2 linked regions of the Paludibaculum fermentans genome follow. The protein of the gene in region 1 binds, or shares a complex with, the protein of each later gene. Links are inferred from orthologs where the notes say so. Each region holds a gene or a part of one and is shown in the gene's direction. Other genes may lie near its edges.

What was found.
Region 2: the proteins of IRI77_RS19005 (region 1) and smc are in contact, whole or in part, in a crystal structure (PDB 3ZGX), measured with the Bacillus subtilis proteins. The link is inferred for Paludibaculum fermentans from one-to-one orthologs.

What each region holds. Positions count from the first base shown.
Region 1 is NZ_CP063849.1:4,846,454-4,857,591, reverse strand. Bases 1-2,965 are described here. They hold IRI77_RS19005 (segregation and condensation protein A), read left to right. Parts: upstream 1-1,071; coding sequence 1,072-1,860; downstream 1,861-2,965. Other genes in these bases: IRI77_RS18995 (pseudouridine synthase), read left to right, coding at 2,782-2,965; scpB (SMC-Scp complex subunit ScpB), read left to right, coding at 1,866-2,789; shc (squalene--hopene cyclase), read right to left, coding at 1-883. In the rest of the region: more of IRI77_RS18995, read left to right, coding at 2,966-3,510; IRI77_RS18990 (CoA-binding protein), read left to right, coding at 3,513-3,920; IRI77_RS18985 (DUF669 domain-containing protein), read right to left, coding at 3,917-4,420; IRI77_RS18980 (TIM barrel protein), read left to right, coding at 4,501-5,697; IRI77_RS18975 (hypothetical protein), read right to left, coding at 5,788-5,982; IRI77_RS18970 (hypothetical protein), read left to right, coding at 6,151-6,540; IRI77_RS18965 (RidA family protein), read right to left, coding at 6,560-7,030; IRI77_RS38675 (cyclodeaminase/cyclohydrolase family protein), read right to left, coding at 7,100-7,591; hutI (imidazolonepropionase), read right to left, coding at 8,509-9,780; hutU (urocanate hydratase), read right to left, coding at 9,808-11,138. UniProt on the Bacillus subtilis protein: Participates in chromosomal partition during cell division. May act via the formation of a condensin-like complex containing Smc and ScpB that pull DNA away from mid-cell into both cell halves.
Region 2 is NZ_CP063849.1:2,017,035-2,029,654, reverse strand. The notes cover bases 1-4,447. They hold smc (chromosome segregation protein SMC), read left to right. Parts: upstream 1-338; coding sequence 339-4,247; downstream 4,248-4,447. Other genes in these bases: IRI77_RS08040 (uridine kinase family protein), read left to right, coding at 4,251-4,447. Also shown: more of IRI77_RS08040, read left to right, coding at 4,448-4,868; IRI77_RS08035 (SelL-related redox protein), read left to right, coding at 4,986-5,966; IRI77_RS08030 (M50 family metallopeptidase), read left to right, coding at 6,005-7,156; IRI77_RS08025 (NAD(P)/FAD-dependent oxidoreductase), read left to right, coding at 7,149-8,462; IRI77_RS38590 (twin-arginine translocation signal domain-containing protein), read left to right, coding at 8,447-8,602; IRI77_RS08015 (uroporphyrinogen decarboxylase family protein), read left to right, coding at 8,664-9,710; IRI77_RS08010 (alpha-glucuronidase family glycosyl hydrolase), read left to right, coding at 9,921-12,428; IRI77_RS08005 (InlB B-repeat-containing protein), read right to left, coding at 12,442-12,620. UniProt on the Bacillus subtilis protein: Required for chromosome condensation and partitioning.

The sequences.
Region 1 (11,138 bases):
TGATCAGGTACATCATCGACGGGTAGATTGCGCCCAGGCCATCGCAATACCGCGTATGGTCGAGCATCCACTTCTCCGCCGCGCGGATTGCCGCGTTCTTGACCTTGGTGTTGCCCCGGTCCTGCCAGATCTTCAGGCCCCGGTCGATGCCGGAAAACAGCAGTGACAGCTTGTCTTTGCGAGGCAGCTTGTAGCTCTTGCCCGGCGCTTCCAGTTCCACCAGGTCAAAGCCAGGAGGCACCGGCCGCGTACCACCCCGCGCCTGCACGATCGACAACGGCACCACGATGGCCCGCGTCCAGGACGACATTTCGTACAGCACCCCACCGGGGAGCAGCACCAGCTCGGGCGGGATCGAGGGGACATGCTGGCGCGGGAACAGCCCGAACAGGCTCAGGTTGATCTTGACGTAGCTGTTCGCGCTCTGGATACCGCCCAATCGCAGGATGCAGTTGCGGGCGTTCACCATTGCTTCGCTCTCGGCCGGGGTGCCCGCCAACTTCAACGCTGTGTACGCCTTGACGCTCGCGCTGACGTCTGCCGGGCCGCTGGGGTAGATGTTGAACCCGCCGTTGGGAAGCTGCCGCTCCAGAATGGATTGCGCAGCCTTCGAGATGGTCTCCCGGTTTGGCGGCTTCCAGCCATTCTCGTCAGGGGGATGCAGCCACAATTGCAGCAGAATATAGTCAGATTCCAGCGTTGTGTCGGCCAGCAGGTCGCCGCACCAATACCCCTCCGGCTTCTGCAGGTCCAACAACGCACCTTGGGCGCGCAGCAGCGTCGCGGTGCACGCCTCAGCCAGCGCCGGCCGGTGCGCTGCGATGGTGGCAAGAGACTTGCGGCCAGCGCGCCGGCTTACACTTTCAAACCAGGCGGATTCCATTCGAGCAGTTCTCCACGTTACCAGATCTCTTTCTATTTTCTTAAATTACGAGGCCTCGGAACAACAGGAATACTGATAATTCAACGCGCGCCGGGTAAACTCCTGGTTCTGGCGAGAATCTGTTTAGAATCAGGCGCTTGTGCACTATGGGCTAGCCGCCAGCCGCGATCCTGCTATCCTGAAAGGAGGTGTCTTCCCCGCTCAACATACATCTGGAGCACTACGACGGGCCCCTGGACCTGCTGCTGGACCTCATCCGCAGGCAGCAGATCAACATCTACGACATCCCCATCGCGCAGATTACACAGCAGTATCTCGACTACGTCCAGAAGGCCGTGGCCCTCGACATCGAGCTCAGCGCCGACTTCGTCTACATGGCCGCCACGCTCATCCACATCAAGTCGAAGATGCTCCTGCCGCGGGATCCGGAACTGGACAAGATCGACCCGCAGGAAGACCCCCGCAAGGAACTGGTCGACCGCCTGCTGGAGTACGAGCGCTTCCGCTCCGCCGCCGCTATGTTGCAGGAAAAGCGCATGATCGAGGAGGCCATCTGGTCGAATCCGCAGATTCAGAACTTCGTCAACGAGGACGAAGGCCCGGGCCTGGCGGTCACCCTGTTCGACCTGGTGAAGACCTTCGAGCAGGTGCTGGAGCGGGCCAAGCACCGGCCGCTTTATGAAGTAAACAAAGAGGAAGTGTCGGTGCCCGACATGATCCTCTTCCTCAAGAACAGCTTGCGCGCCCTGCCTTCCGGCAAGACCATGGCGCTGGTGCCGCTATTTGAGCAGCAACGCTCGCGCCGCGCTATGATCTGTCTGTTCCTGGCCGTGCTGGAGATGGTGAAGCAGCAGGCCATCAAGCTCACGCAATCTGAGAGCTTTGGCGAGATTCACGTCAAGCGCGACACGGGCTTCGATGAGATGCAGGTGACGGAAGAGTCGATCCTGCGCATCGAGGAAGAGTACAAGAGTTAAGCCCCATGGAAGAGAAAGACCTCCCCTCCGCCGAGTTGGCGGAACAGCAGCAGGAGCCTGCACAACAACCCGAACCGGAACCCGAGGTTCAGCCCGAACCTGCTGAACCGGAAGAGGTTGCGGCCGAGATCCAGCCGGGCGACGAGTTTGAGCCCGTCGCGCAGTCGGACGACGACCAGCCGGTGCCGGAGAGCTTTTCGGCTGAACAACTTCTGGGCGACCAGCAGCAGCCCCAGCCCGTCTCCGACAGCCAGGCGGCCGAGCTCAAGGCCGTGCTCGAAGCGATCGTTTACGTCCTGAATGAGCCCATGCCGGCCGTCCAGATTGCCGCCGCGCTCGACCGTCCGCTCGAGGAAGTCGAGCCGGTGCTTAGACTTCTGGCCGAAGAGACGAGCCGCGCCGAACGCGGCATCTTTATCCGCGAAGTGGCCGGCGGCTACCAGATGGCCACCAAGCCGGAGCACCACGAAGTTCTTCGTAGCTTCGTCAAGAACCTGAAGCAGCCCCTGAAGCTCTCCCAGGCCGCCCTGGAAACCCTGGCCGTCATCGCCTACAAACAGCCCATCACGATGCCCGAGATCCTCGAGATCCGCGGCGTGCAGGGCGGCGGTGTCATCAAAACGCTGCTCGATCGCAAGATCATCACCACGGCCGGCCGCAAGAACGTCATCGGCAAACCGATCCTGTACAAGACCACGAAAGAGTTCCTCACCCAGTTCGGACTCAAGGATTTGAATGAGTTACCGAGCTTGAAGGAATTCGAAGACATCCGCCGCCAGTCGTTGGCGGACGAAGAGATTGGCAGCCCGGACCAGCCGCGGCTGCCCGAACAGCCGGAAGAACTGGAGGCGTCTCCGGTCGAACCAGGGCCTCCCGAGGGCGAAAAGCCCGCAGGCGACGAAGAGGCGCCTCAGACAGACAATGGCTGAAGAACGTCTTCAAAAGATTCTGGCGCAGGCAGGGATTGCCAGCCGCCGCAAAGCCGAGCAGATTATCGTCGAAGGCCGGGTCACGGTTAACGGCAAGACAATCACGGAGTTAGGCTCCAAAGCCGACCTCGAAAAGGACCATGTCAAGGTCGATGGAACGCTGCTGCGCAAGCCGAAGCACGACGTCTACATCGCCCTGAATAAGCCGCGCGAAGTGGTGACTACGCTGAGCGATCCGGAAGGCCGACGCACCGTCAAGCACCTGCTAAAGGGTGTCAAGGAAAGGGTTTTCCCGGTTGGGCGGCTCGACTACCTGAGCGAAGGCCTGCTGCTGCTGACCACGGACGGCGAGTTCGCCAACAAGCTGACCTCGCCCGCGAGCCACGTCGAGAAGATCTATCTGGTGAAAACAAACGGGATCCTCTCAGCAGAGCAGGAAGAGCAGTTCCGCAACGGCATCCCGATTCATGGGCGCCGTACAGCCCCGGCCAAGCTCAAGATGATCAAGCACAACGTGAACCCCTGGTACGAGGTGCGGCTCACCGAGGGCCGGCAGAACCAGATCCGTATCATGTTCAAGAGCTTAGGGCGCCTGGTCGAGAAACTGAAGCGTGTCCAGATCGGCTTCCTGAAGCTGGGCTCAGTCAAGGTGGGCGAGTTCCGGCACCTCGATCACGATGAGGTGGAGCGTTTCCGCAAGGTCCTGCATCTCAACGACTGAACTTGCCACCCGAACTCGAAATCCTCAAGACCTGTAAGACGATCGCCGTAGTCGGATTATCGTCGAACAAATTCCGTCCGAGCTACGAAGTCGCGGCCTACATGCAGAAGGCCGGGTATCGGATTATTCCTATCAATCCGAACGAGACGGAAGTCCTCGGCGAGAAGGCCTACCCGATACTTGACGAAATCCAGGAAGTAGTTGACTTAGTCAACCTTTTTCGGCGTCCAGAAGCCGTGCCGGAAGCCGTCGATGCCGCCATCCGTATCGGCGCGAAGGCCGTCTGGATGCAACTCGACGTGATCCACGAGGAAGCGGCCCAAAAAGCGAGGGACGCCGGGCTCCTGGTCGTACAGGATCGATGTCTCCTGATTGAGCACCGCCGATTCCGGACCGAACTGGCCAGTTAGAACGGAATGTCGTCGTCGATCCCGGCATGCCAGGCTGACTCCGAGTCGGCCGGTTCACTGCCGGGGTTCTTGCGTTCGCGGACGAAGTTGATGTCGGCCCACTTTCGGGCCGGGTCTGTCTTCTTCTGGATCCGGATCTCGCGATCGATCATCTCGTCCATGCGTTCCTGCACCTCAGAGAGCCGGGTCAGGTGCAGGCCCAACCGCTCCAGGTCCCCCTTCAGGAACGGCAGCGTCTTCTGCGTGATCACTCGCATCTTGGTGACGCAGCGCCCCTGGCAGGTTGGGCCCAGGATGCGCAGGCGCCACACCATCATGGGATTGCCTGTTGTGTGTGTGCGGCTGAGGGTGGCATCTTCCACCCGTGCCTCATAGAAGCCGTCGGGCACTTCCTCGTAACTGGTCCGGGCGGCGGGTTCCTGTTTCTCGGGACGTCCGAAAGCGGAGTCAAACTGCCGCAGGTCAACTGGCCTGGAGTCTGGATTGGATCTTGGGTTCACGGTTGTACCGGCCTCGCAACCTAGTAGTGGACCTTCAGAGCCAAAGTTCTCGTTGATATAATACGCGCGGGTACCATCATATGCCGCTCTCTTCCGTGCAAACCGACCTTGCTTTCAAGGCGCTAGAGTCCTTTGCGATCGAACTGCCGTCGTGGGGCTTTGCCAACACCGGCACTCGCTTCGGCAAGTTCATCCAGGCAGGAGCAGCCACGAGCACTGCCGAGAAGATCTCCGATGCGGGCATCGTGCACCAGGTGACCGGGTGCTGTCCGAGTGTGGCGGTCCATGTCCTGTGGGATTTCCCGAATGGCAAGGCCGACGTGCCTGCCGTCATGAAGGTGGCCGCGGAACATGGCGTCCGAATCGGCGCCATCAATCCGAACGTATTCCAGGACCAGTGCTATAAGAATGGGTCGCTGGGCAACCCGGATGCGGAAGTCCGCAAGACCGCACTTTCGCACATCCTGGATTCGGTCGAGATCCAGAGCGCGAGCGGGTCACGCGACCTCTCGCTGTGGTTCGCGGACGGCACGAATTTCCCCGGTACGGGCTCGATTCGCGCGCGCAAGGACTGGTTCACCGAAGGCCTGAAAACAGTGCACTCCGCGTTAAGTGGTAACCAGCGCATGCTGGTGGAGTACAAGCCGTTTGAGCCGGCTTTCTATCACACCGATATCGCCGACTGGGGCATGTCCTATATCCTGTCGAAGCATTGCGGGCCGCGCGCCAAGGTGCTGGTAGACACGGGGCATCACTACCAGGCGGTGAACATCGAACAGATTGTGGCGTGGCTGCTGAGCGAAGACATGCTGGGCGGCTTCCACTTCAATGACCGCCGCTATGCGGACGACGACCTGACGCTGGGCTCCATCGATCCCTACCAGGTGTTCCGGATCTTCTACGAGATCTGCTACTTCACATGGGAGCGCGGCGCGGCTCCTGACTTGGCTTACATGGTCGACCAGAGCCACAACCTGAAGAACAAGATCGAAGAGACGATCCAGACGGCGTGCACGGCGCAGGAACTGTTCCTGAAGGCCGCGCTGATCGACTTCGGCAAGCTGGCCGCGCATCAGCAGAAGGCCGACCTGATCGATTCGGAAGAGTGCCTGCGCGAGGCGTTCTTCACCGATGTACGGCCGTTGCTGCGCGAATGGCGGAAGTCGAAGGGGATCGCCGAGAATCCGATGGAGGCGTTCCGGGCGAGCGGCTACATGGAGCGCGCCGAGAAGGAACGCGGACCGCGCAACATGGGCGCGATCTCGAGCTACGCGTAATTCGAGAATTCAGTTAGAGCTGGATTGGACCCACTGAGCCGCAGGCGCGGCGGCGTGGGTCCTTCTGCTTTTCAGGCTTGTCCAGACAGGTCAGACGATTGACTTGATGATCTTGGCGGGGAGCATGAAGATGGCTCCGACGAAGGCGAAGACGCCTGTCAATACGATGCCGACCACGCGGAAGGGCAGCATGAGGACCCAGATGATCGGATAGACGACCAGCGCGATCAGGGCCAGCGGCCAGCAGAGGACGGCAAGAATACAAAACAGTAGGAATTTGACCATTTCTCTGTCACTCCCTCACAGCATATGTTACGAGGACGTGGGCGCCGGTGTTCCCCCAATCCGAGCGGCAGTAGCCGAACGATGGGGACGCGCCAGCAGCCGCGGTGAGGCTGCTTCTCAGGCCATTCCGGGCGGGGGTTGCTTCGGATATACTGCTGGGCGATTGCCATGAATTCGCCAAGTCTACCCGCTTCCGATTACGACACCGTGGAACTGCGCACCGGCCGGCTGCATAAGATCCGGCGCTCGGAGGCGCGGACGGTGGGTGAGGAAGACCGGATGGCCCAAGTGGTCAAATGCTATTGCCGGTCCCACGATGTGGTGACCGCCGCCGACGCCGAGCAGCAGCGGAGGCCGACCTTTGTCTTCCCCGTGGTGTTCTTTGCGAACCTGGTGGGCCTGATTGGGAAAGAGCTGGAAGGACGGATCTATTCCGACAGCGCGAAGCGGCGCGTGATGTTCTACCTGGATCTCAAAGAACATGCCGGTTTCCAGTTGGAAGAGGGCGACCGGGATCTGCACAGCCCGTGGTACGACGACAGCGTGCTGAAAGAGTAGACGCGCGGTCTGGTTCCGATTACTTCGCGCCCTTGCCGGCCGGAATCGATGCCACGGCTTCCACTTCCAGCATGTAGCCCTCACGGAACAAGGCGGACACTCCGACCAGAGTGCTGGCCGGCGGGTGCTCTTTGTTGACGTAGCGGTCGCGGACTTCTCGAACGACGGGCAGATACTCGGGCTTGAGGTCGCGGATGTACCAGTTCAGTTTGACGACATCCTGGAAGGTGGCACCGGCGGCCGCGAGGTTGGCTTTGATGTTCTCGAAGACCTGTTCCGTCTGCGCCTTGATGTCGTCTTTGCCCACCAGTTGCCCGGATGCGTTGTTAGCGATCTGCCCGGCCAGGAAGACGAGTTTGCCGGGGCTGGTGACGACGACGTGGCTGTAGCCGGCGGCGGGTGCGACTCCGGCGGCTTTGGGGAACTCGGTCTGGGCCTGGAGGATGCCGGTCACGGCGGCAAGAAGGAATGTGAGGGTCAGGTAGCGCATCCCTTCCAAGATAACGGGCGGGGCGGGGTGGATTTGCAAATTGTGCCCCGCTGCGCGTTTGAGCATCTGCTAAAGGCTGGCGAGGCGGGCTTCCACGCTGACGCGGAACTCTCCCTCCGGCAAGTAGGCCAGGTTGATATCCACATTGGCGCGGGCGCCCGTCATGGCCGCCTGCGCCAGAGCCCGGGCCGTGATCACATCGCTGGCGAACTTCGATGGAGACGATTCGGCCAGGGCGGCCAGGCGCGCGCTGAGCGCGGCGGTATGCTCCAGGACTTCGAGCGGGACCGTCGTCGCGCCTTCCATCGCCGCATTGACGAACGGGGCGCGCTCATCCTTCGGCCGTTTGTAGGCCGCCACCACCGCGCTGTAGGCGTCGGCATCGCGCTGCACGGCCTCTGTGAGGAACGCGCGGTCCGCTTCAAACGGCGCCGGATCCTGTTTCGACAGGCGGGCCACCATGGCGCCCAGGGCCGCGGACATGGCGCCCGACGCGGCGGCGGCGCTGCCTCCCCCCGGGGTGGGCGTTGCGGCGGCCAGGGCGTCGAGGAAATCGGCCATCGGAGCACGCTGGGCCGTGGCTTCGGCTACGCGGTTTTCCAGCACCAGCCCGGGTTGGAAGTTCTCGAAACGGAGATAGAAGTCGGCCGTGGCTTCCAGCGCCTTCTTGGGGATGAGGCCCACGATCTCGCTGCCCAGCACCGGGACGCCATAGCGCGCGGCCTCGCTGCGGACGCACTCGAAGACGCGGTGGATGGGGGTCTGCTCGAAGTCGGTGAGGTTCATCGAGACCTGGGCGAGGTTGCGCGAGGCGAGGGGGACGCCCATCGACTTGACGTAGCGGAAGCCGCCGCTGGAATGGCGGATGCCCTTGGCGATGCGCTTCGCAATCTCGATATCCGGAGTGCCGAGGTTGATGTTGTAGGCGATCAGGAATTTGCGGGCGCCGACGACGGTGGCTCCGGCTGTGGGGTGGAGTTGAGGATCTCCGAAGTCGGGCGCACGGTCGGGGTTGGTGAGGACCTCAGCCCGCAGGCCTTCAAACTGGCCGCGGCGGATGTTCTCGAGATTCGTCCGGTCGGGCCGGCGGGCGGCCGCCTCATAGAGATAAGCAGGCACGCGGAAGCGTTTCCACATCTCGGCGGCGGCGCGTTCCGCGATCTGGACACACTCGGCCAGGGTCATGCCTTCCAGCGGGACGAAGGGCATGACGTCGACGGCGCCGATGCGGGGATGAACTCCGGAGTGGACCGTGAGATCGATGGTTTCGACGGCCTTGGCGGCTCCGGCGAGCGCGGCTTCCATCACGGTTTCCGGCGGGGCCACGAAGGTGATGACGCTGCGGTTGTGGTCGGCGTCGAGTTCGAGGTCGAGGACCAGGGCGCCAGGCAGCGCGGCGATGGCGGAGGCGATGGCGTCCACTTTGGCGCGGTCGCGGCCTTCACTGAAGTTGGGGATGCATTCGACGAGTTTGCGGGTCATTTGGTCGGATAGTCCTTATCGCAGTAGATCACTTCGCCGCGTTTGACGGTCATTGCGACGTGGTTGATGCCGAAGGAGTAGGGCAGTTCGCGGTAGTCGGAGACGTTGAGCACGAGGAAGTCTCCGTATTTGGCGGCTTCGAGGGAGCCGCATTGGGCGGCGAGGCCCAGGGCGTGCGCGCCGTTGATGGTGGCCGCGGCGATGGCCTCGGCGGGGGTCATTCGCATTTGAGTGCAGGCGAGGCTGAGGGTCATCTGCATGCTGCAGGAGGGGCTGGTGCCTGGATTGTAGTCGGTGGCGAGGGCGACGGCCGCGCCGGCGTCGATGAGGGCGCGGGCCGGCGCGTAGCGGGAGAGGCCCAGGTGGAAGACCGAGCCGGGGAGCAGCGTAGCGATCGTGTTGGAGCGGGCCAGGCTTTCGACCTCGTGCGCGCCGATGGCTTCGAGATGATCGGCGCTGATGGCCTGCAGTTCGAGGGCGAGGGCGACGGCTCCGATCTCCGCGAACTGGCTGGCGTGCATTTTGACTTCGAGGCCGAGCGCGGCAGCGGCGGAGAGGTAGCGATGGGCCTGCGCCACGCTGAAGGCGCCGGAATCGCAGTAGGCATCGGCGAAGCGGGCAACTCTAGCCAGGGCCACGCGGGGCAGGATGACGTCGATGAGGTGCTGGATGAAGCCGTCGGGGTTGCCTTCGAATTCGGGCGGAGTGGCGTGCGCGCCCAGGAAAGTGGGGACGACGGTGAGCGGGTCCTCGTCCAGCGCCCGGGCGATGCGAAGCAGGCGCAGTTCAGTGGCTTCGTCCAGACCATAGCCGGATTTGGCCTCGATTGTCGTCGTGCCGTAGCAGGCGATGGTGGCGATGCGGGCCTTGGCGTCCGATGCGAGGCGTTTGGCGGAGGACGCGCGGACAGCGCGCATGGTCTGCCGGATCCCCCCTCCGGCGGCGGCGATCTGCGCGTAGGTACGGCCGAGGATGCGCGCTTCGTAATCGTTGAGGCGGGCCGGCCCGTGGATGAGGTGGGTATGGCTGTCGACAAAGCCAGGCATGACGACGCGGCCTGTGGCGTCGAGCTCCTGTGCGTCGCGAGCAGCGGCCAGGTTCTCGATCCGGCGGGACGGTCCGATGTGAGTGATGACGCCGTCCTCGATGAGCATGGCGCCGGACTCGAGCAGGGAAACGTCTGACAACTGCGCCCCACGCCGGGGGGCAGAGGCGCCGCGCAGAGTCAACATCTGCCGGGCGCCGCGGACCAGGAGGCGTTTATTCATTCAAAACAACCATGATGTCATGCCGGCTCAGGGCACGCGAATGCCGGCGGAGAGGGCGAAGGCACGGGCCTCGGAGTAGCCGGCGTCGACGTGGCGTATGACACCGAGGCCCGGGTCGCAGGTCATGACGCGTTCAGCGCGGCGTTCGCTGGCCAGGGTCCCTTCGACGACGGTGACTTGGCCGGCGTGCTGGGAATAGCCGATGCCGACTCCGCCGCCGTTATGGACGGAGACCCAACTGGCGCCGGCGGCGGTGTTCAGCAGGGCGTTGAGGATGGGCCAGTCCGCGATGGCGTCGCTGCCGTCGAGCATGCCTTCAGTCTCGCGATAGGGCGAGGCGACGGAGCCGCAGTCCAGGTGGTCGCGGCCGATGACGATGGGGGCTTGGACCTTGCCCTGTTGGACGAGACGGTTGAGTCCGACCGCGAATTCAGCGCGTTCGCCGTAACCGAGCCAGCAGATGCGCGCCGGCAGGCCCTGGAAATGAACGTGCTGGCGGGCCAGGCGGATCCAGCGCAGCAGGCTCTCGTTTTGCGGGAACATCTCGCAGGCGAGCTGGTCTGTGGCTGCGATGTCGGCGGGATCGCCGGAGAGGGCGACCCAGCGGAAGGGGCCCTTGCCTTCACAGAAGAGCGGTCGGATGTATTCGGGCACGAAGCCGGGGATCCGGAAGGCGTCCTTCACGCCGTGGTCGGCGGCCATGCGGCGGATGTTGTTGCCGTAGTCGAAGGTGATGGCTCCGGCGCGCTGCAGGGCGAGCATGGCCTCGACGTGAACGGCGATGGAGTCCATGGCGCGGGCGATGTAGGCCTGCGGGTCTGAGACGCGCAACTCGGCCGCCTGCTGGATGGTGAGACCCGCCGGGATGTAGCCGTTCAGGGGGTCGTGCGCGCTGGTCTGATCCGTGACGATGTCGGGGGTGATGCCGCGGCGCACGAGCTCAGGCAGCACCTCGGCGCAGTTGCCGGCGAGGCCCACGGACAGTGGCTCGCGATGGGCGCGGGCCTCTTCGATCCAGCCAAGCGCCTGGTCGAGCGAGGTGGTCATGCGGTCGCAGTAGCCGGTGTCGAGGCGCTTCTGAATGCGGGCGGGATCGGCTTCGACGCACAGGATCGCCGCGCCGTTCATGGTGGCGGCGAGGGGTTGGGCCCCGCCCATGCCGCCCATGCCGCCGGTGAGCACGAACTTGCCGCTGAGGTCGCCCGAGAAGTGGCGGCGGCCGGCGGCGGCAAAGGTCTCATAGGTGCCTTGCAGGATGCCCTGGCTGCCGATGTAGATCCAACTGCCGGCGGTCATCTGGCCGTACATGATGAGGCCGGCGCGCTCGAGTTCGCGGAAGTGCTGCCAGTTGGACCAAT
Region 2 (12,620 bases), 2.8 Mb from region 1 along the record:
TCGTCCAACTGGGACCGTCTGCTGCTGTTTGGAGTGAATACCGGAGTGCATTGTCATTGCAATGAATTGCTTGAAGGAGATTCTGAATGCGGCACATGATGCAAGCGCGGATAGAGCGGTCAAAGTGCGTTGAGAGCGCGCAGTTTCCCCCTGATTTCCCACAGGTTTTCCTTGTGACCACTACCAGTAGTGGTCGCCGAAAACCGACCGCTGAATCTGGCGGCATAGTGCTTGCCTTTTCTCTTTGGGCGGTGTATTCTCGGAAGTACCCCCCCGAGTGGCGGCTCCCTATTGGGTGCGCGTCGAAACGCTGGCATTCCATTGAGAGGAAGACGCCTTTGCTGACACTCAAACGCGTTGAAATCCAGGGCTTCAAGTCCTTCTGTGACCGCACCGAGATGCGATTCCAAGGTCGTGGCGTGGCCGCCGTAGTCGGCCCCAACGGCTGTGGCAAATCCAACCTCAGCGATGCAATCAGCTGGGTACTTGGCGAACAATCGGCGAAGTCGCTGCGCGGCGCCCGCATGGAAGACGTGATCTTTGCCGGCACCCACGGCCGCAAACCTGTCGGGATGGCGCAGGTCACCATGGTTTTGGTCGACCCCACCGGCAGTGTCGTGATTCCCGGAGCAAGACCCGAACAGGCCAAGCCGTCGAAGGGCGCCAAAGCCGCCCCGGTGGCCGTCGAGCCCGCCGCTGAAACGCCAGTGGACGCAGTGCCCTTCCAAGGGCCGGTCGAAGTGATCGAAGTCCCTGCGAATGAGCCGCTTACCACCGGACCCACAAACGGGCACGCGAATGGGACAAATGGCGCCGCACGCGCCAATGTCTTCTCTCTTCATTCGCCAGGTAAAGAACAGGAAATCACCATCACCCGGCGTCTGTTCCGCTCGGGTGAAAGTGAATACCTGATCAACGGCAAACAGGCTCGCCTGCGCGACATCCAGGACCTCTTCATGGGTACCGGACTTGGTCCGGAATCCTACGCCATCATCGAGCAGGGCCGCATCGGCCAGATCCTCTCGTCCAAGCCGCTCGACCGCCGCGCGGTTATTGAAGAGGCCGCCGGCATCAGCAAGTTCAAGACGAAGCGCCGCCTGGCGGAAGCCAAACTCGAGGGCGCCAAGCAGAACCTGACCCGCGTCTTCGACATCCTGGAAGAGGTCAACCGGCAGGTGAATTCACTCAAACGCCAGGCCGGTAAAGCCAAGCGTTATGAGGAGTTGAAGACTGAACTCGACGCCCAGTTGCGCGTTGCCCTCACCGGCCGCTACCGCCTGCTGGAGCGGGAGGCGACCCGCGTCGCCCTCGAACTCGGCGAAGCCACGCGCACCTACCAGGAACTGCACTCCAGCGTAGAGACAGAAGAAAAGTCGCTCGCCGCCGCTCGCGAGACGTTCTACCAGACCGAAGCCAACCTGACCGAAGCCCGCAAGCGCCTGGCGGAAGTCCGCATCGAAACCGAGCGCACGCGCGGCCAGATCGAATCGCAAGCCCGCCAGATCGGCGGCATCGACCAGCGCCTGCAGCAGGGCGAGGGCGAGAGCGAGGAGATGTACAAGCGCCTGGAAGCACTCGACCAGGAACGCACCAACCTCACCGCCCAGCTTCAGCAGTTGCAGGTGCAGGCCGGCGAAGCCCGCGAGCGGCTGATGGCGAAGAACGAGGAAAAGGACTCGCTCCAGGCCCAACTGCGGGAGCGGGAACGCGGTCTCGAGTCCGCCCGCCAGCAGGTGGTCCGCCTGCTGGGCGAGAGCTCCCAGCTCAAAAACCAGGTCGGCCAGATCGACACCTATCTCTCCGCCATGCAGCGGGATACGGCCCGCGTCCAGCACGACGAGACGACGGCGATCACCGATCTGGCCCGCCTCGAGCAGTCGAAAGCAGAGTTCGGCATCCGCCTCGCCAACCGCCAGATGGAGCTGGAGAACATCCAGACCCGGCGCAAGAGCGTGGACGCTGACTTGCAGGAGCGCAGGGCCCGCGCCCAGGAGACCCGCCGCCAACTGGACGGGTTGAAGACCGAGACTTCCCGCCTGCGCGCACGCCGCGACTCGCTGGAAGAAATCCTTTCCCACCGCGCGTATACGACCGAATCCGTAAAGCGTTTGTTTACGGCTATCGAGCGCGGCCAGGCGCAGGACCTGAAGCCTGCCGGCGTGCTGGCCGACTTCGTCGATCTCACTGATCCGAAGTTCGAAAAAGCGACCGAAGAATTCCTCCACGAAGAGCTCGAGTACGTGGTCGTCAAGACGTGGGACGATGCCCAGCGCGGCATCGACGTCCTGCGCGGCGACCTCGACGGCCGGGCTACCTTCCTCGTGGAACCCCACCTTAACGGTGACAGTACTGCTGTCGCCGCCTCCCCCGTTCACGAGCCGGCTATCGGTCCCGAAACCGGGATCGTTGGCCGGCTCAGTGATGGCATCCGCTTCACGAACGGGTTGACGAACGCTCCGGCCGCGCTGCTGCCGCGCCTGGCCCGCTGCTTCCTGGCGGAAGGCCGCGACTCCGCCCAGCGGCTGGCGATGATGTATCCGGATCTCTTCTTCCTGTTGCCCGACGGGGTCTGCTACAGCGGCCACGCCGTCAGCGGCGGCAAGAAGACCGGCACCGGCCCCCTCGCCCTGAAGCGCGAACTGCGCGAGATCAGCGGCCAGTTCCAGGTCCGCCAGAACGCACTGGCGACCGCCCAGGAGACGCTGGATCAACTGGACGGCGAGATCCAGTCTCTCAGCGAAGAGCTCGAGCGGCTCCGCACGGACCAGCAGCGGCAGGAGAAAGACACCCTGGTCCTCGACCAGGAGATGCGCAAGATCTCCGAGGAGTTCAATCGCGCCACCCAGAAGCTCTCTGTCTCCCGCGTGGAACTGGAGCGTTTGCAGCGCGATGCAGCCCGCAGCATGGAGCAGCGCCAGCAGAAGCAGGCGTTGGTGGAAGAGCGCGAGCAGCAGCGGGTCGCGGTGGAACAGTCCCTCGAACAGGGCCGCGCCGACCTCGAATCGCTCAAGCAGGAAGTGAATCTGCTCGCCGAAGAGCACTCTGTGCTTCGCGTCGAACTGGCCGGGTTTGACGAGCGCCGCCGCGGTGTGGAAAACGCCTCGGCCCGTCTCGAGAACCAGATCCGCGAGGTCACGAATCGCCGGCAGAGCCTGCAGGCCGAGATGGAGCGCCTGGGCGTGGCCCGCAACCGCTTCCTCGAGAACAACATGCAGCTCGAAGAGCGTGCCTCGTCGCTGGGCGACGAGCAGCAGTTCTTCGAGAAGACCGTGGGCGAGTTGGCCGAGTTGGAAACCGGCCAGCGCGCCGCCCTGGCGGCCAGCGAAGAGAACATCAAGACCACCCGCCAGGCGTCGGCCGAGGCACACGACAAGCGCAACCAGATTGAATTGAACCTGGTCCGCCGCCAGAGTGAGCTGAAGTTCCTCGACGACACCTGTAGGAAAGACCTCGACATCCCAGTGGCCGAACTGGCGGCGCAGGCCGCGGCCGCTCCGGCGGAAGTGGCGGAAGGCGAGACCGCGCCGGCCGTCGTCGAGTTGGACGAAATGGCCGTCTCGGACATCGAAGAGCGGGTTTCGGAACTGCGCAAGCGGATCGACGCCCTGGGCCCGGTGAATCCGGAGGCGCTCCACGAGTATCAGGAGTCGCAACAACGCTATGACTTCCTGAACACCCAGCGGCAGGACCTGCTCGATTCCATCCGCGACACCGAGAAGGCGATCAACGAGATCGACAGCGAGTCGCGCAAGCGCTTCGTCGAGGCCTTCGCGGTGATCAACGACAAGTTCCGCGACATGTTCAAGTCGTTGTTCGGCGGCGGGTTAGGCGAGATGCGCCTGACCGGCGAGGGCGATGCGCTCGACCAGGGCATCGAAATCGTGGCTTCGCCGCCCGGCAAGCGGCTGCAGAACGTCCTGCTGCTCTCGGGCGGTGAGAAGGCGCTGACAGCGGTGGCGCTGCTGATGGCGATCTTCCACTACCAGCCCAGCCCGTTCTGCATCCTGGACGAAGTCGACGCTCCGCTCGACGAAGCCAACGTAGGCCGTCTGGCCAATCTTTTGAAGGATATGGCGGCGCAAACGCAGTTCATTGTGATCACCCACGCCAAGAAGACGATGGAGGCGGCCGAGATGCTCTACGGCGTCACCATGCAGGAACAAGGCGTGTCGAAACTGGTGAGCGTGAGACTGCAGGCGCCGCCGCCTCCCCCGGCGCAGAGTATGCAAACGGCCGCGAGGGTGTAAGCAGTGAACAGGCAGTCCCAACCGGTCAAATTGATCGGAATCGCCGGGCCCTCGTGCTCCGGCAAGACGGAACTCGCGCGCTGGCTGTCCGCCAGGACCGGCGCGCGGGTCCTGAATCTCGACCACTATTACCTCGACCTCTCCCATCTGCCGATGGAGGTTCGGGAGAAGACAAACTTCGACGAGCCCCACATCGTCGACCACGACGCCATCCTGGAACATGCCCGGGCGCTTGCGTCCGGCCAGCCAATCCATGCGCCTCATTACAGTTTTGAGACCCACTCCCGGACGCCTGGGGACGACATCATCCAACCCGGCACGTGCGTGATCATGGAAGGGCTGTTCGCGCTCTACTGGCCCGAACTGCGGGATCTGCTGTCACTCAAACTGTACGTCGAGGCGCCGGAGGCGGTCTGCCTGGAGCGGCGGCTCTATCGCGACATCCGCGAACGCGCCCGTACGCCGGAGAGCGTGAAGTGGCAGTTCGAAACCAGTGTCCTGCCCGGCGCGCGCACCTTCATCTACCCCTGCCAGGACTTCGCCGATCTTTCGCTATCGGGTACCGACCCCATCGAGCGCTCAGGCGAACGCGTGCTTGAGTTCCTGGCCACCAACGAATAGCGGCGCTGAGCGACTTAACCAGAACTTTACGAACTGGCCCCCCGCGGGCGCCGTCTGTGAGGGTGCGATGATTCTGATGCAGGCCCGGCCGGACGTGCATCATACCTGCGGAACAGCATGCATTACCTCACAGAGCGGCCGCCGGATTGGATGAAGTGGTTGCTGCGCGCCGCCGGAACCTGGCATCTTGCGTTCGCGGTCATCGGCCTCTTTTTCCCGGCCATCCTGCTGCGCTACCTGATTCCCGGCCAACCGGCTCCTCCGCAAGTGGCGCTCGAGTTTCTCGGCGCGGCCGCCCTGCTGACCGCCGCGTTAGGAGCCGGATTCCTGTTCGCCGCCAGCCACGTTTTCCGGCATTGGCCGGTAGTTCTGATGGGCTTTCTCGCGAAGGTGGCCCTTGGCGCAGGACTCGGCCTGGAGATTGTCCGGCATCGCCTCGATCCCGCTGCCTGGCTGATCGTCATTCTCGACAATCTTGTATGGACTCTCGCGTTCGCGGTGCTGCTGCACGCCACGCACGAGATGATGCTGCGCATCCGGCGCACCGTCTCGCCCGATGTATTACGGTTTGCCCTGCGGCGTAAGACGCAGTATGGCATCACGCTCGACGAGCACTCGCGGCTGACGCCGGTGCTGCTCGTATTTCTGCGGCATACCGGCTGCATGTTCTGCCGTGAGGCGCTCAGCGACCTGGCCAGAATGCAGCCCGAAGTGGAGGCCCAGGGCGCTCGCCTGGTTCTGGTGCACATGGGGCGCGAACCGCATGCGGCGAACTTCTTTACTCACTATGGTTTGGAGAATGTTCCCCGCATCGGCGATCCGGAGCGCACCCTCTACCGCGCCTTCGCCTTGTCCCGAGGCAGCCTGTTGGACCTGTTCGGCCCCAAGGTATGGTGGCGCGCCTTCCAAGTGGGCATCCTCGGCCGCCACGGCATGGGCCGCCCTGTCGGCGATGCATTTCAAATGCCGGGCGCCTTCCTGTTGTTCCATGGCGAAATCGTCCGCACTTACCGCCACCAAAGCCCGGCGGACCGTCCGGATTACCTGGCCCTGGTCACCGGCCGGGACTATGCCGCACCTGAGCTCCGCGACTCCTGATCGCGTTTTGCCGCCAGCCGGTTTATGATTGCTTGTTAATGCAAGAACCCAATACTTCGCCGGTGAACGACGGTCGGGCACCAGGCTCGGTCGGGCTCTTTCGGCTGTTCGGTGTCCCGGTCCGCTTCCACTTCACCTTCTGGCTGCTGGTCATCTGGCTCATTTTCATGGGTTCGGAAGGCACGCAGTCCATTGCGGGTACGGCCCTGTACGTCATCGGCTTGTTTGCCTCCGTCCTGCTGCATGAGGCTGGACATGCCCTGGCCGCACGCCACTTTGGCATTCAGACCACCGAGATCGTGATGATGCCCTTGGGCGGGTTGGCGAAGCTGGCCCGGCAGCCCAAGCCGTCAGAGGAGTTCTGGGTAGCCCTCGCCGGGCCGATGGTGAACTTCGTGCTGGGCGCCGGTTTGCTCGGTTGGACTTATTCGCAGGGCGGCACGGTGGAGCTAAGCCATTGGCGGGCATCGACTGATGCCAATCTTCCCGGCAGGCTGGCAGTTACAAATCTTGTCTTAGCGTTTTTTAATTTGCTGCCTGCTTTTCCCATGGACGGCGGCCGGGTGATGAGATCCCTGCTCGCGGCAAAACGTCCGATCGAAGATGCCACACGCCTGACAGCCCGAATCGGCACCGTAGTGGCGGCGGCCATGGGTTTGTATGGTTTGTTAAATTCGAACTTCATCTTTATCTTCTTCGCCTTCATCGTCTATGTAGGTGCTACACAGGAAGTGATGGCGACATCCGCCCAGGCGCTGATGCGGGGCGCGACTGTTTTGGACGCAATGATCACGGATTTCCGCACTCTGCAGCATGGCCATTCGATCCGCGATGCAGCCGACCTTCTGCTGGCCACGTCCCAGCAGGATTTCCCGGTGCTTTCTGGAGAGGAGACCGTGGGTTTGTTGAACCGGACGGCTCTGCTCAAAGCGATGGCATCCGAAGGGCCGGACTCCTATGTCGCCGGAGCCATGGATCGGGCGTTCGCGCGGCTTTCTCCAGAGATGCAGCTTTCCGAGGCCGCTCTAATGATGGGTGAGTCCGGCAATTGCGCATTGGTGTTCAAACGCGAGAAACTAGTCGGGTTACTGACGGGCGAGAATCTTTCAGAGTTTCTGGTGCTTCGGAAGATCCGGCAATCACGCGGATCTGCCCAGGGACCTGATTCAGGTATCGAGCGAAATGTCTAATCCAGATGTATTGATCGTCGGCGCTGGGCTCGCCGGCATTTGTTGTGCGCGGGCATTGCAGAAGGAAGGCGTCTCATTCCAGGTGATTGAGGCGTCGGACAGTGTGGGGGGGCGTGTCCGGACTGAAAAAGTTGATGGATTTCTGCTGGATCGTGGCTTCCAGGTATTGCTCACCGCATATCCCGAAGCTCTGGAACAATTGGACTACGACCGGCTGCAGTTGTGCGCTTTCGCGCCTGGTGCGCTGATTCGCGCCGACGGCCGCTTCTTCCGCATTCCCGATCCCTGGCGCGAACCTGGCGCCTTCATGACCAGCCTTTTTTCGCCCATCGGCGGGTTTGCCGATAAGTTCAAGCTGTCGCGGATCCGAAGCGCTGTCCTGCGGAAAACGATCGAGGAGATCTTCGAGGGAGAAGACATCTCCACGATGCAGGCGCTGCGCCGGCGCCAGATCTCCCAGCCCATGATCGACCGCTTCTTCAAGCCGTTCATCGGCGGCGTCATGCTGGACCCGAAGCTGACCGTCTCCAACCGGCTGTTTGAGTTCGTTTTCAAGATGTTCGCCGAAGGCGACGCCGCCGTTCCGGCCGAGGGCATGCAGGCCATCCCCCGGCAATTGGCCGAAGTTCTCCCGGAAGGTTCGATCCGCTTCAATGAGCGTGTCCATTCCATCGGCCTCAACCAGGTGAAGCTCTCCACGGGCGAAGTGTTGGCGGCAAAACAGGTGGTAGTGGCGACGGAAGGACCGGAAGCCTCGCGCCTGCTGGGTTTTGATCGCACCATTTCGTCACGCAGCGTCTGCACTCTTTACTTCGCGGCCAAAGAGTCGCCGGTTGAGGAGCCGATGCTCGTGCTGAGCGGCAGCAGCCGGGGTCCTATCAACAACCTGGCGGTGATGAATGTTGTGGCGCCCGGATATGCGCCCGCAGGCGAGCAACTGGTGAGTATCACCGTGCTCGGCTGGCCCAGCCGGGACGACCAGACGGTGGTTAGCATGGTGCGCGGCCAACTGCGTCACTGGTACGGCCTGGTCGCCGATGAGTGGCGCCTGCTGCGGATGTACCGCATCGAACACGGCCTGCCGGTGGTCTCGCCCATGGAGTGGCAACAGTCGTCCAGACTGGCTGCGGGCTTGTATGTGTGTGGCGACCATCGCTCCACGCCCAGCATTCAGGGCGCAATGGAGAGCGGCCGCTTGACGGGTGAAGCCGTGATTCGCGAACTGAAGGGGCAGCCCGACCCAGTGACCCGCGTCCGTAAAGATGAGCCCAGGCTCGTTGAGCTGCGGGAATCGAACCAGGGCTGAGGCCTCGGCGTCAGGTTCTCAAAACGACAACACTTGGTACTGGATGGGGCGGCATCCTTGCGCTCCCATCCAGACTCCCTCCGCCTGAATGCGCCCCACTGTTTCCCGCGCTCCATTATGATACTTGCAGGCCTGATTAGCCGGAAATAGCCCGGCTCATCGCCAGAGGCCACCGCGACACGGTCGCCCGTAAGGAAGCCAATGCGACAGCAACAGTGGGACGCCTTCAAGAAAGCCGCCAAACGCCAGCCCGTGGATTCCGTTCCTCTCGCCCTGATTGTGGACAGCCCCTGGATGCCCGGGTATCTCGGCATTAACCACCTGGATTACTTCCTCGATCCGGAAGTCTGGTTCCAGTCCAACCTAAAGGTGGCCCAGGACTTTCCGGAAGTCACGCTGTTCCCGTCCTGGTGGGTGGAGTATGGCATGGCGATCGAGCCTTCCGCGATGGGGGCGCGCATCACCTTCCAGCCGGACCAGCCCCCCAGCCAGAGCGCGACCCTGCACCGCCTGGGCGATCTCGATCACATGGTCCCCATCGATCCCTGGCGGGACGGCTTCATGTCGTTGGCGCTGCATCGCTACCGCATGCAGAAGCAGCGCATCTTCGATGCCGGCTACACGATCCCCGTGGTCGCCGCCCGCGGTCCGCTCTGCACCGCCGCCTTCGTGCATGACGTCAACAACCTGATGACGAACATCGTCGATGATCCGGAGGGGGTGCATCGCCTGCTGTGCTTCGTTACCGATGGGATCATCGCGTGGTTGAAGGCACAGGCGGAAGCGATCGGCCCCTGCGTGGAAGGCATCTTCATCCTGGACGACGTAGTTGGGTTCCTCTCCCGCGCCTCATACAACCAGTTCGCCGCTCCGTACCTGAAGAAGATCTGCGACGCGTTCCCACCAGACTGGGTGAAGGTTTACCACAACGACGCAGCCATTAAACAGTTCCTGGACGACCTGCCCGACACCGGTTTTGACGTCCTGAACTTTAGCCACAAGGTGGACATTGCCGAGGCAGCCCGCAGGACTGGCGGCCGGATGTGCCTGATGGGGAATGTCTCTCCGCTGGAACTCGGGGTGCGCGGTACCGCCGAAGCGGTGAAAGCGGCGGCTCTCGAGGTGCTGAGAAAGACCTCCGGCACGAACCTGATCCTGTCGCTGGGCGGAGGCGCGAGTCCGGGCATGCCGGCGGAGAATATCCGGGCTCTGGTGGAGGCGGCACGCGAATTCGAAGCCAGCCGCTGAACTATCAAATGAACGGATTCAGTCCTGTGCGGCGCCTTGCAGCGCCCAGTGGTCGGCCGGAACCGGCCGCTTGGATTGTGTTTCGGCCCTTATTGGGATAACACTATACAGTTGAGCGCCAGCCGGCAGTGGTTGCGGTGGGCGGGTATGCCGTCCGGATGCCCTGGAAGGATCGGCTGAATCGGTTTAGCGGCGTTGGTGGGAGGATCGATGAGCGGAAAACTGCGGTGGTTGTGGGCCCTGGTGCCCCTGGCCGGACTTCATGCCGAGACCGGAGCGGATGCCTGGCTGAGGTACGCAGCGCTGGATGCCGCGGCCGCCCGCCGCTACGTGAACACCCTGCCGCCGGTCGTGGTCGTGCTCGGCAACTCGCCCGTCGAGCAGACGGCCCAGCGCGAATTGATTCGCGGCATCAGGGGCATGCTCGGCGTCACCCTGCGCGTCAGCTCCACAGTTCCGGCGGAAGGCGCCATTGTCCTTGGCCTGGACCCGGCTGTCCGCAAGGCGGTTCCAGGAACTCCAGCCGGTAATCCGCTGGCGGAGGACGGCTACGCGCTCAGTCTTCGGACTGCAGGTACGGCCCGGCACCTCTCCATTGCCGGGGGCAGTGAGCGTGGAGTGCTCTACGGCACTTTCGCCCTGCTGCGAAAGATCGCGTTGGGCGAGGCGATGGAGGCGCTCAACGAGCACTCCGCGCCCTACGCGCCAGTACGTTGGGTGAACCACTGGGACAACCTCGATGGCACCATCGAACGCGGTTACGGCGGCCGGTCCATCTTCTGGGACAAGGGCGTCGTGCGCGAGGACCTGAGCCGCGTCAGCGAATACGGACGCCTGCTTGCCTCGCTCGGCATCAACGGCTGTTCCATCAACAACGTCAATACCGATCCCCGAATCCTGACTGCAGAGTACCTGCCGCAGATCGCGCGCATCGCCGAGGCGTTCCGGCCGTGGGGTGTCCGCCTGGTGTTGTCCGTTGACTTCGGCAGTCCGCAGCGAGTGGGCGGCCTGGCGACCTTCGATCCGCTGGATGCCGGCGTGGCCGCCTGGTGGAAGGCGAAGACGGACGAACTCTACCGGGCCGTGCCCGATCTCGCTGGATTGCTGCTGAAAGCGGATTCGGAAGGGCGCATCGGACCTTCCGCCTACGGGCGTACCCATGCCGACGCGGCGAACGTCATCGCCCGCGCCTTGAAGCCGCACGGCGGACTGTTCTTCTACCGCGGGTTCGTCTACGACCACCACATGGACTGGCGCAATCTGAAGAACGACCGGGCTCGCGCCGCCTACGACAACTTCAACCGCCTGGACGGCCAGTTCGACGACAACGTCGTCATCCAGATCAAGCACGGTCCCATCGATTTCCAGGTGCGCGAACCTGCCTCGCCACTGTTCGGAGCGTTGGAGCACACCAACCAGGCGATCGAGCTGCAGGTGACCCAGGAGTACTTCGGGCAGGCCCGCCAGTTGGTGTTCCTGGTTCCGATGTGGAAAGAGGCGCTCGATTTCGACATGCAGGCGCGCGGCGCCGGCACTCCGGTGAAGGCCCTGGTGGCTGGGAAAGTCTTCCAGCGCCCGACCGGCGGGTTTGTAGGCGTCTCCAATGTGGGCCTGGACGCCAACTGGCTGGGCAACCACATGTCGCAGGCGAATCTGTACGGTTATGGACGGCTGGCCTGGAATCCAGACCTCACGTCGCAGCAGATTGCGGCCGAGTGGACGCGGCTGACCTTCGGTAATGATCCGCAGGTTGTGCAGACCATCGAGTCGCTGCAGTTGAAGTCGTGGCGGGTGTTTGAGGACTACACCGGCCCGCTCGGGCTGCAGACCCTCACTGATATTGTGGGCAACCACTACGGCGTGTCGGTGGAGGCATCGGAACGCAACGGCTGGGGCCAATGGCACCGGTCTGATGAGAAGGGCGCAGGGATGGACCGCACGGTGGCGACCGGCACCGGCTACGCAGGCCAGTACCGGCCGGCGGTAGCGAAGCGCTACGAGTCACTGGCGACTTGTCCTGACGAACTGCTACTGTTCTTCCACCACGTGCCGTATACGCACATGCTGCATTCGGGCAAGACGGTGATCCAGACGCTCTACGACCTGCACTATGACGGCGCGGTCTCGGTGGAGGGCTATGTGAACTCCTGGAAGCTCTTGAAGGGGCGCGTGGACGAGCGGCGCTATGCCGAGGTGCTGGCGCAGTTGGAGTATCACGCCGGGCAGGCGCAGGTCTGGCGCGATGCGGTGAACAACTGGTTCCACCGCGCGTCGGGCATTGCGGATGCGAAGGGCCGGGTCGGGCATCAACCGGGCCGGATTGAGGCCGAGGCCATGACGCTGGAGGGCTATGCGGAGACGCCGGTGACTCCTTGGGAGGGCGGCTCGGGTGGAAAAGCCGTGGCCTGTCAGGCGGCGGAGTGTTCGGCCGCGACCCGCTTTGAAGGCAAGGCGGGCTGGTACACGGTTCGAGTACAGTACTTCGACCAGAACAATGGCAATGCCCGGTACCGGGTGAAGGTCGGAGAGCAGGTTGTGGATGAATGGACCGCGTCGAACTGGGTCCCGACACAGAAGATCGACAGTTCTTCGTCCACCCGGCGCAGCGTGACGGGCATCGCACTGCGACCGGGTGATGTGATCCGGGTGGAGGGCACTCCGGACGGCGGAGAGAAGGCGGCCCTCGACTATCTCGAGGTGTTGCCAGAGCGGCCGTAGACTCACTCGCCTGTTATGGGATTGTCCAGGTGCCGGTTTGGACCCAGCCCGTGTCGCGGCCCGTGGGGTCCAGGGTGCGCTGATAGATGTTCTTGAGGCCGGACATGGGGGGCTTCAAGGTGACGGGCCAGTGGATGTAGAACAGCCCACTGGCTTTGCTAATCGAGGTGTAGGCCGTGTTGAGGGAGCATG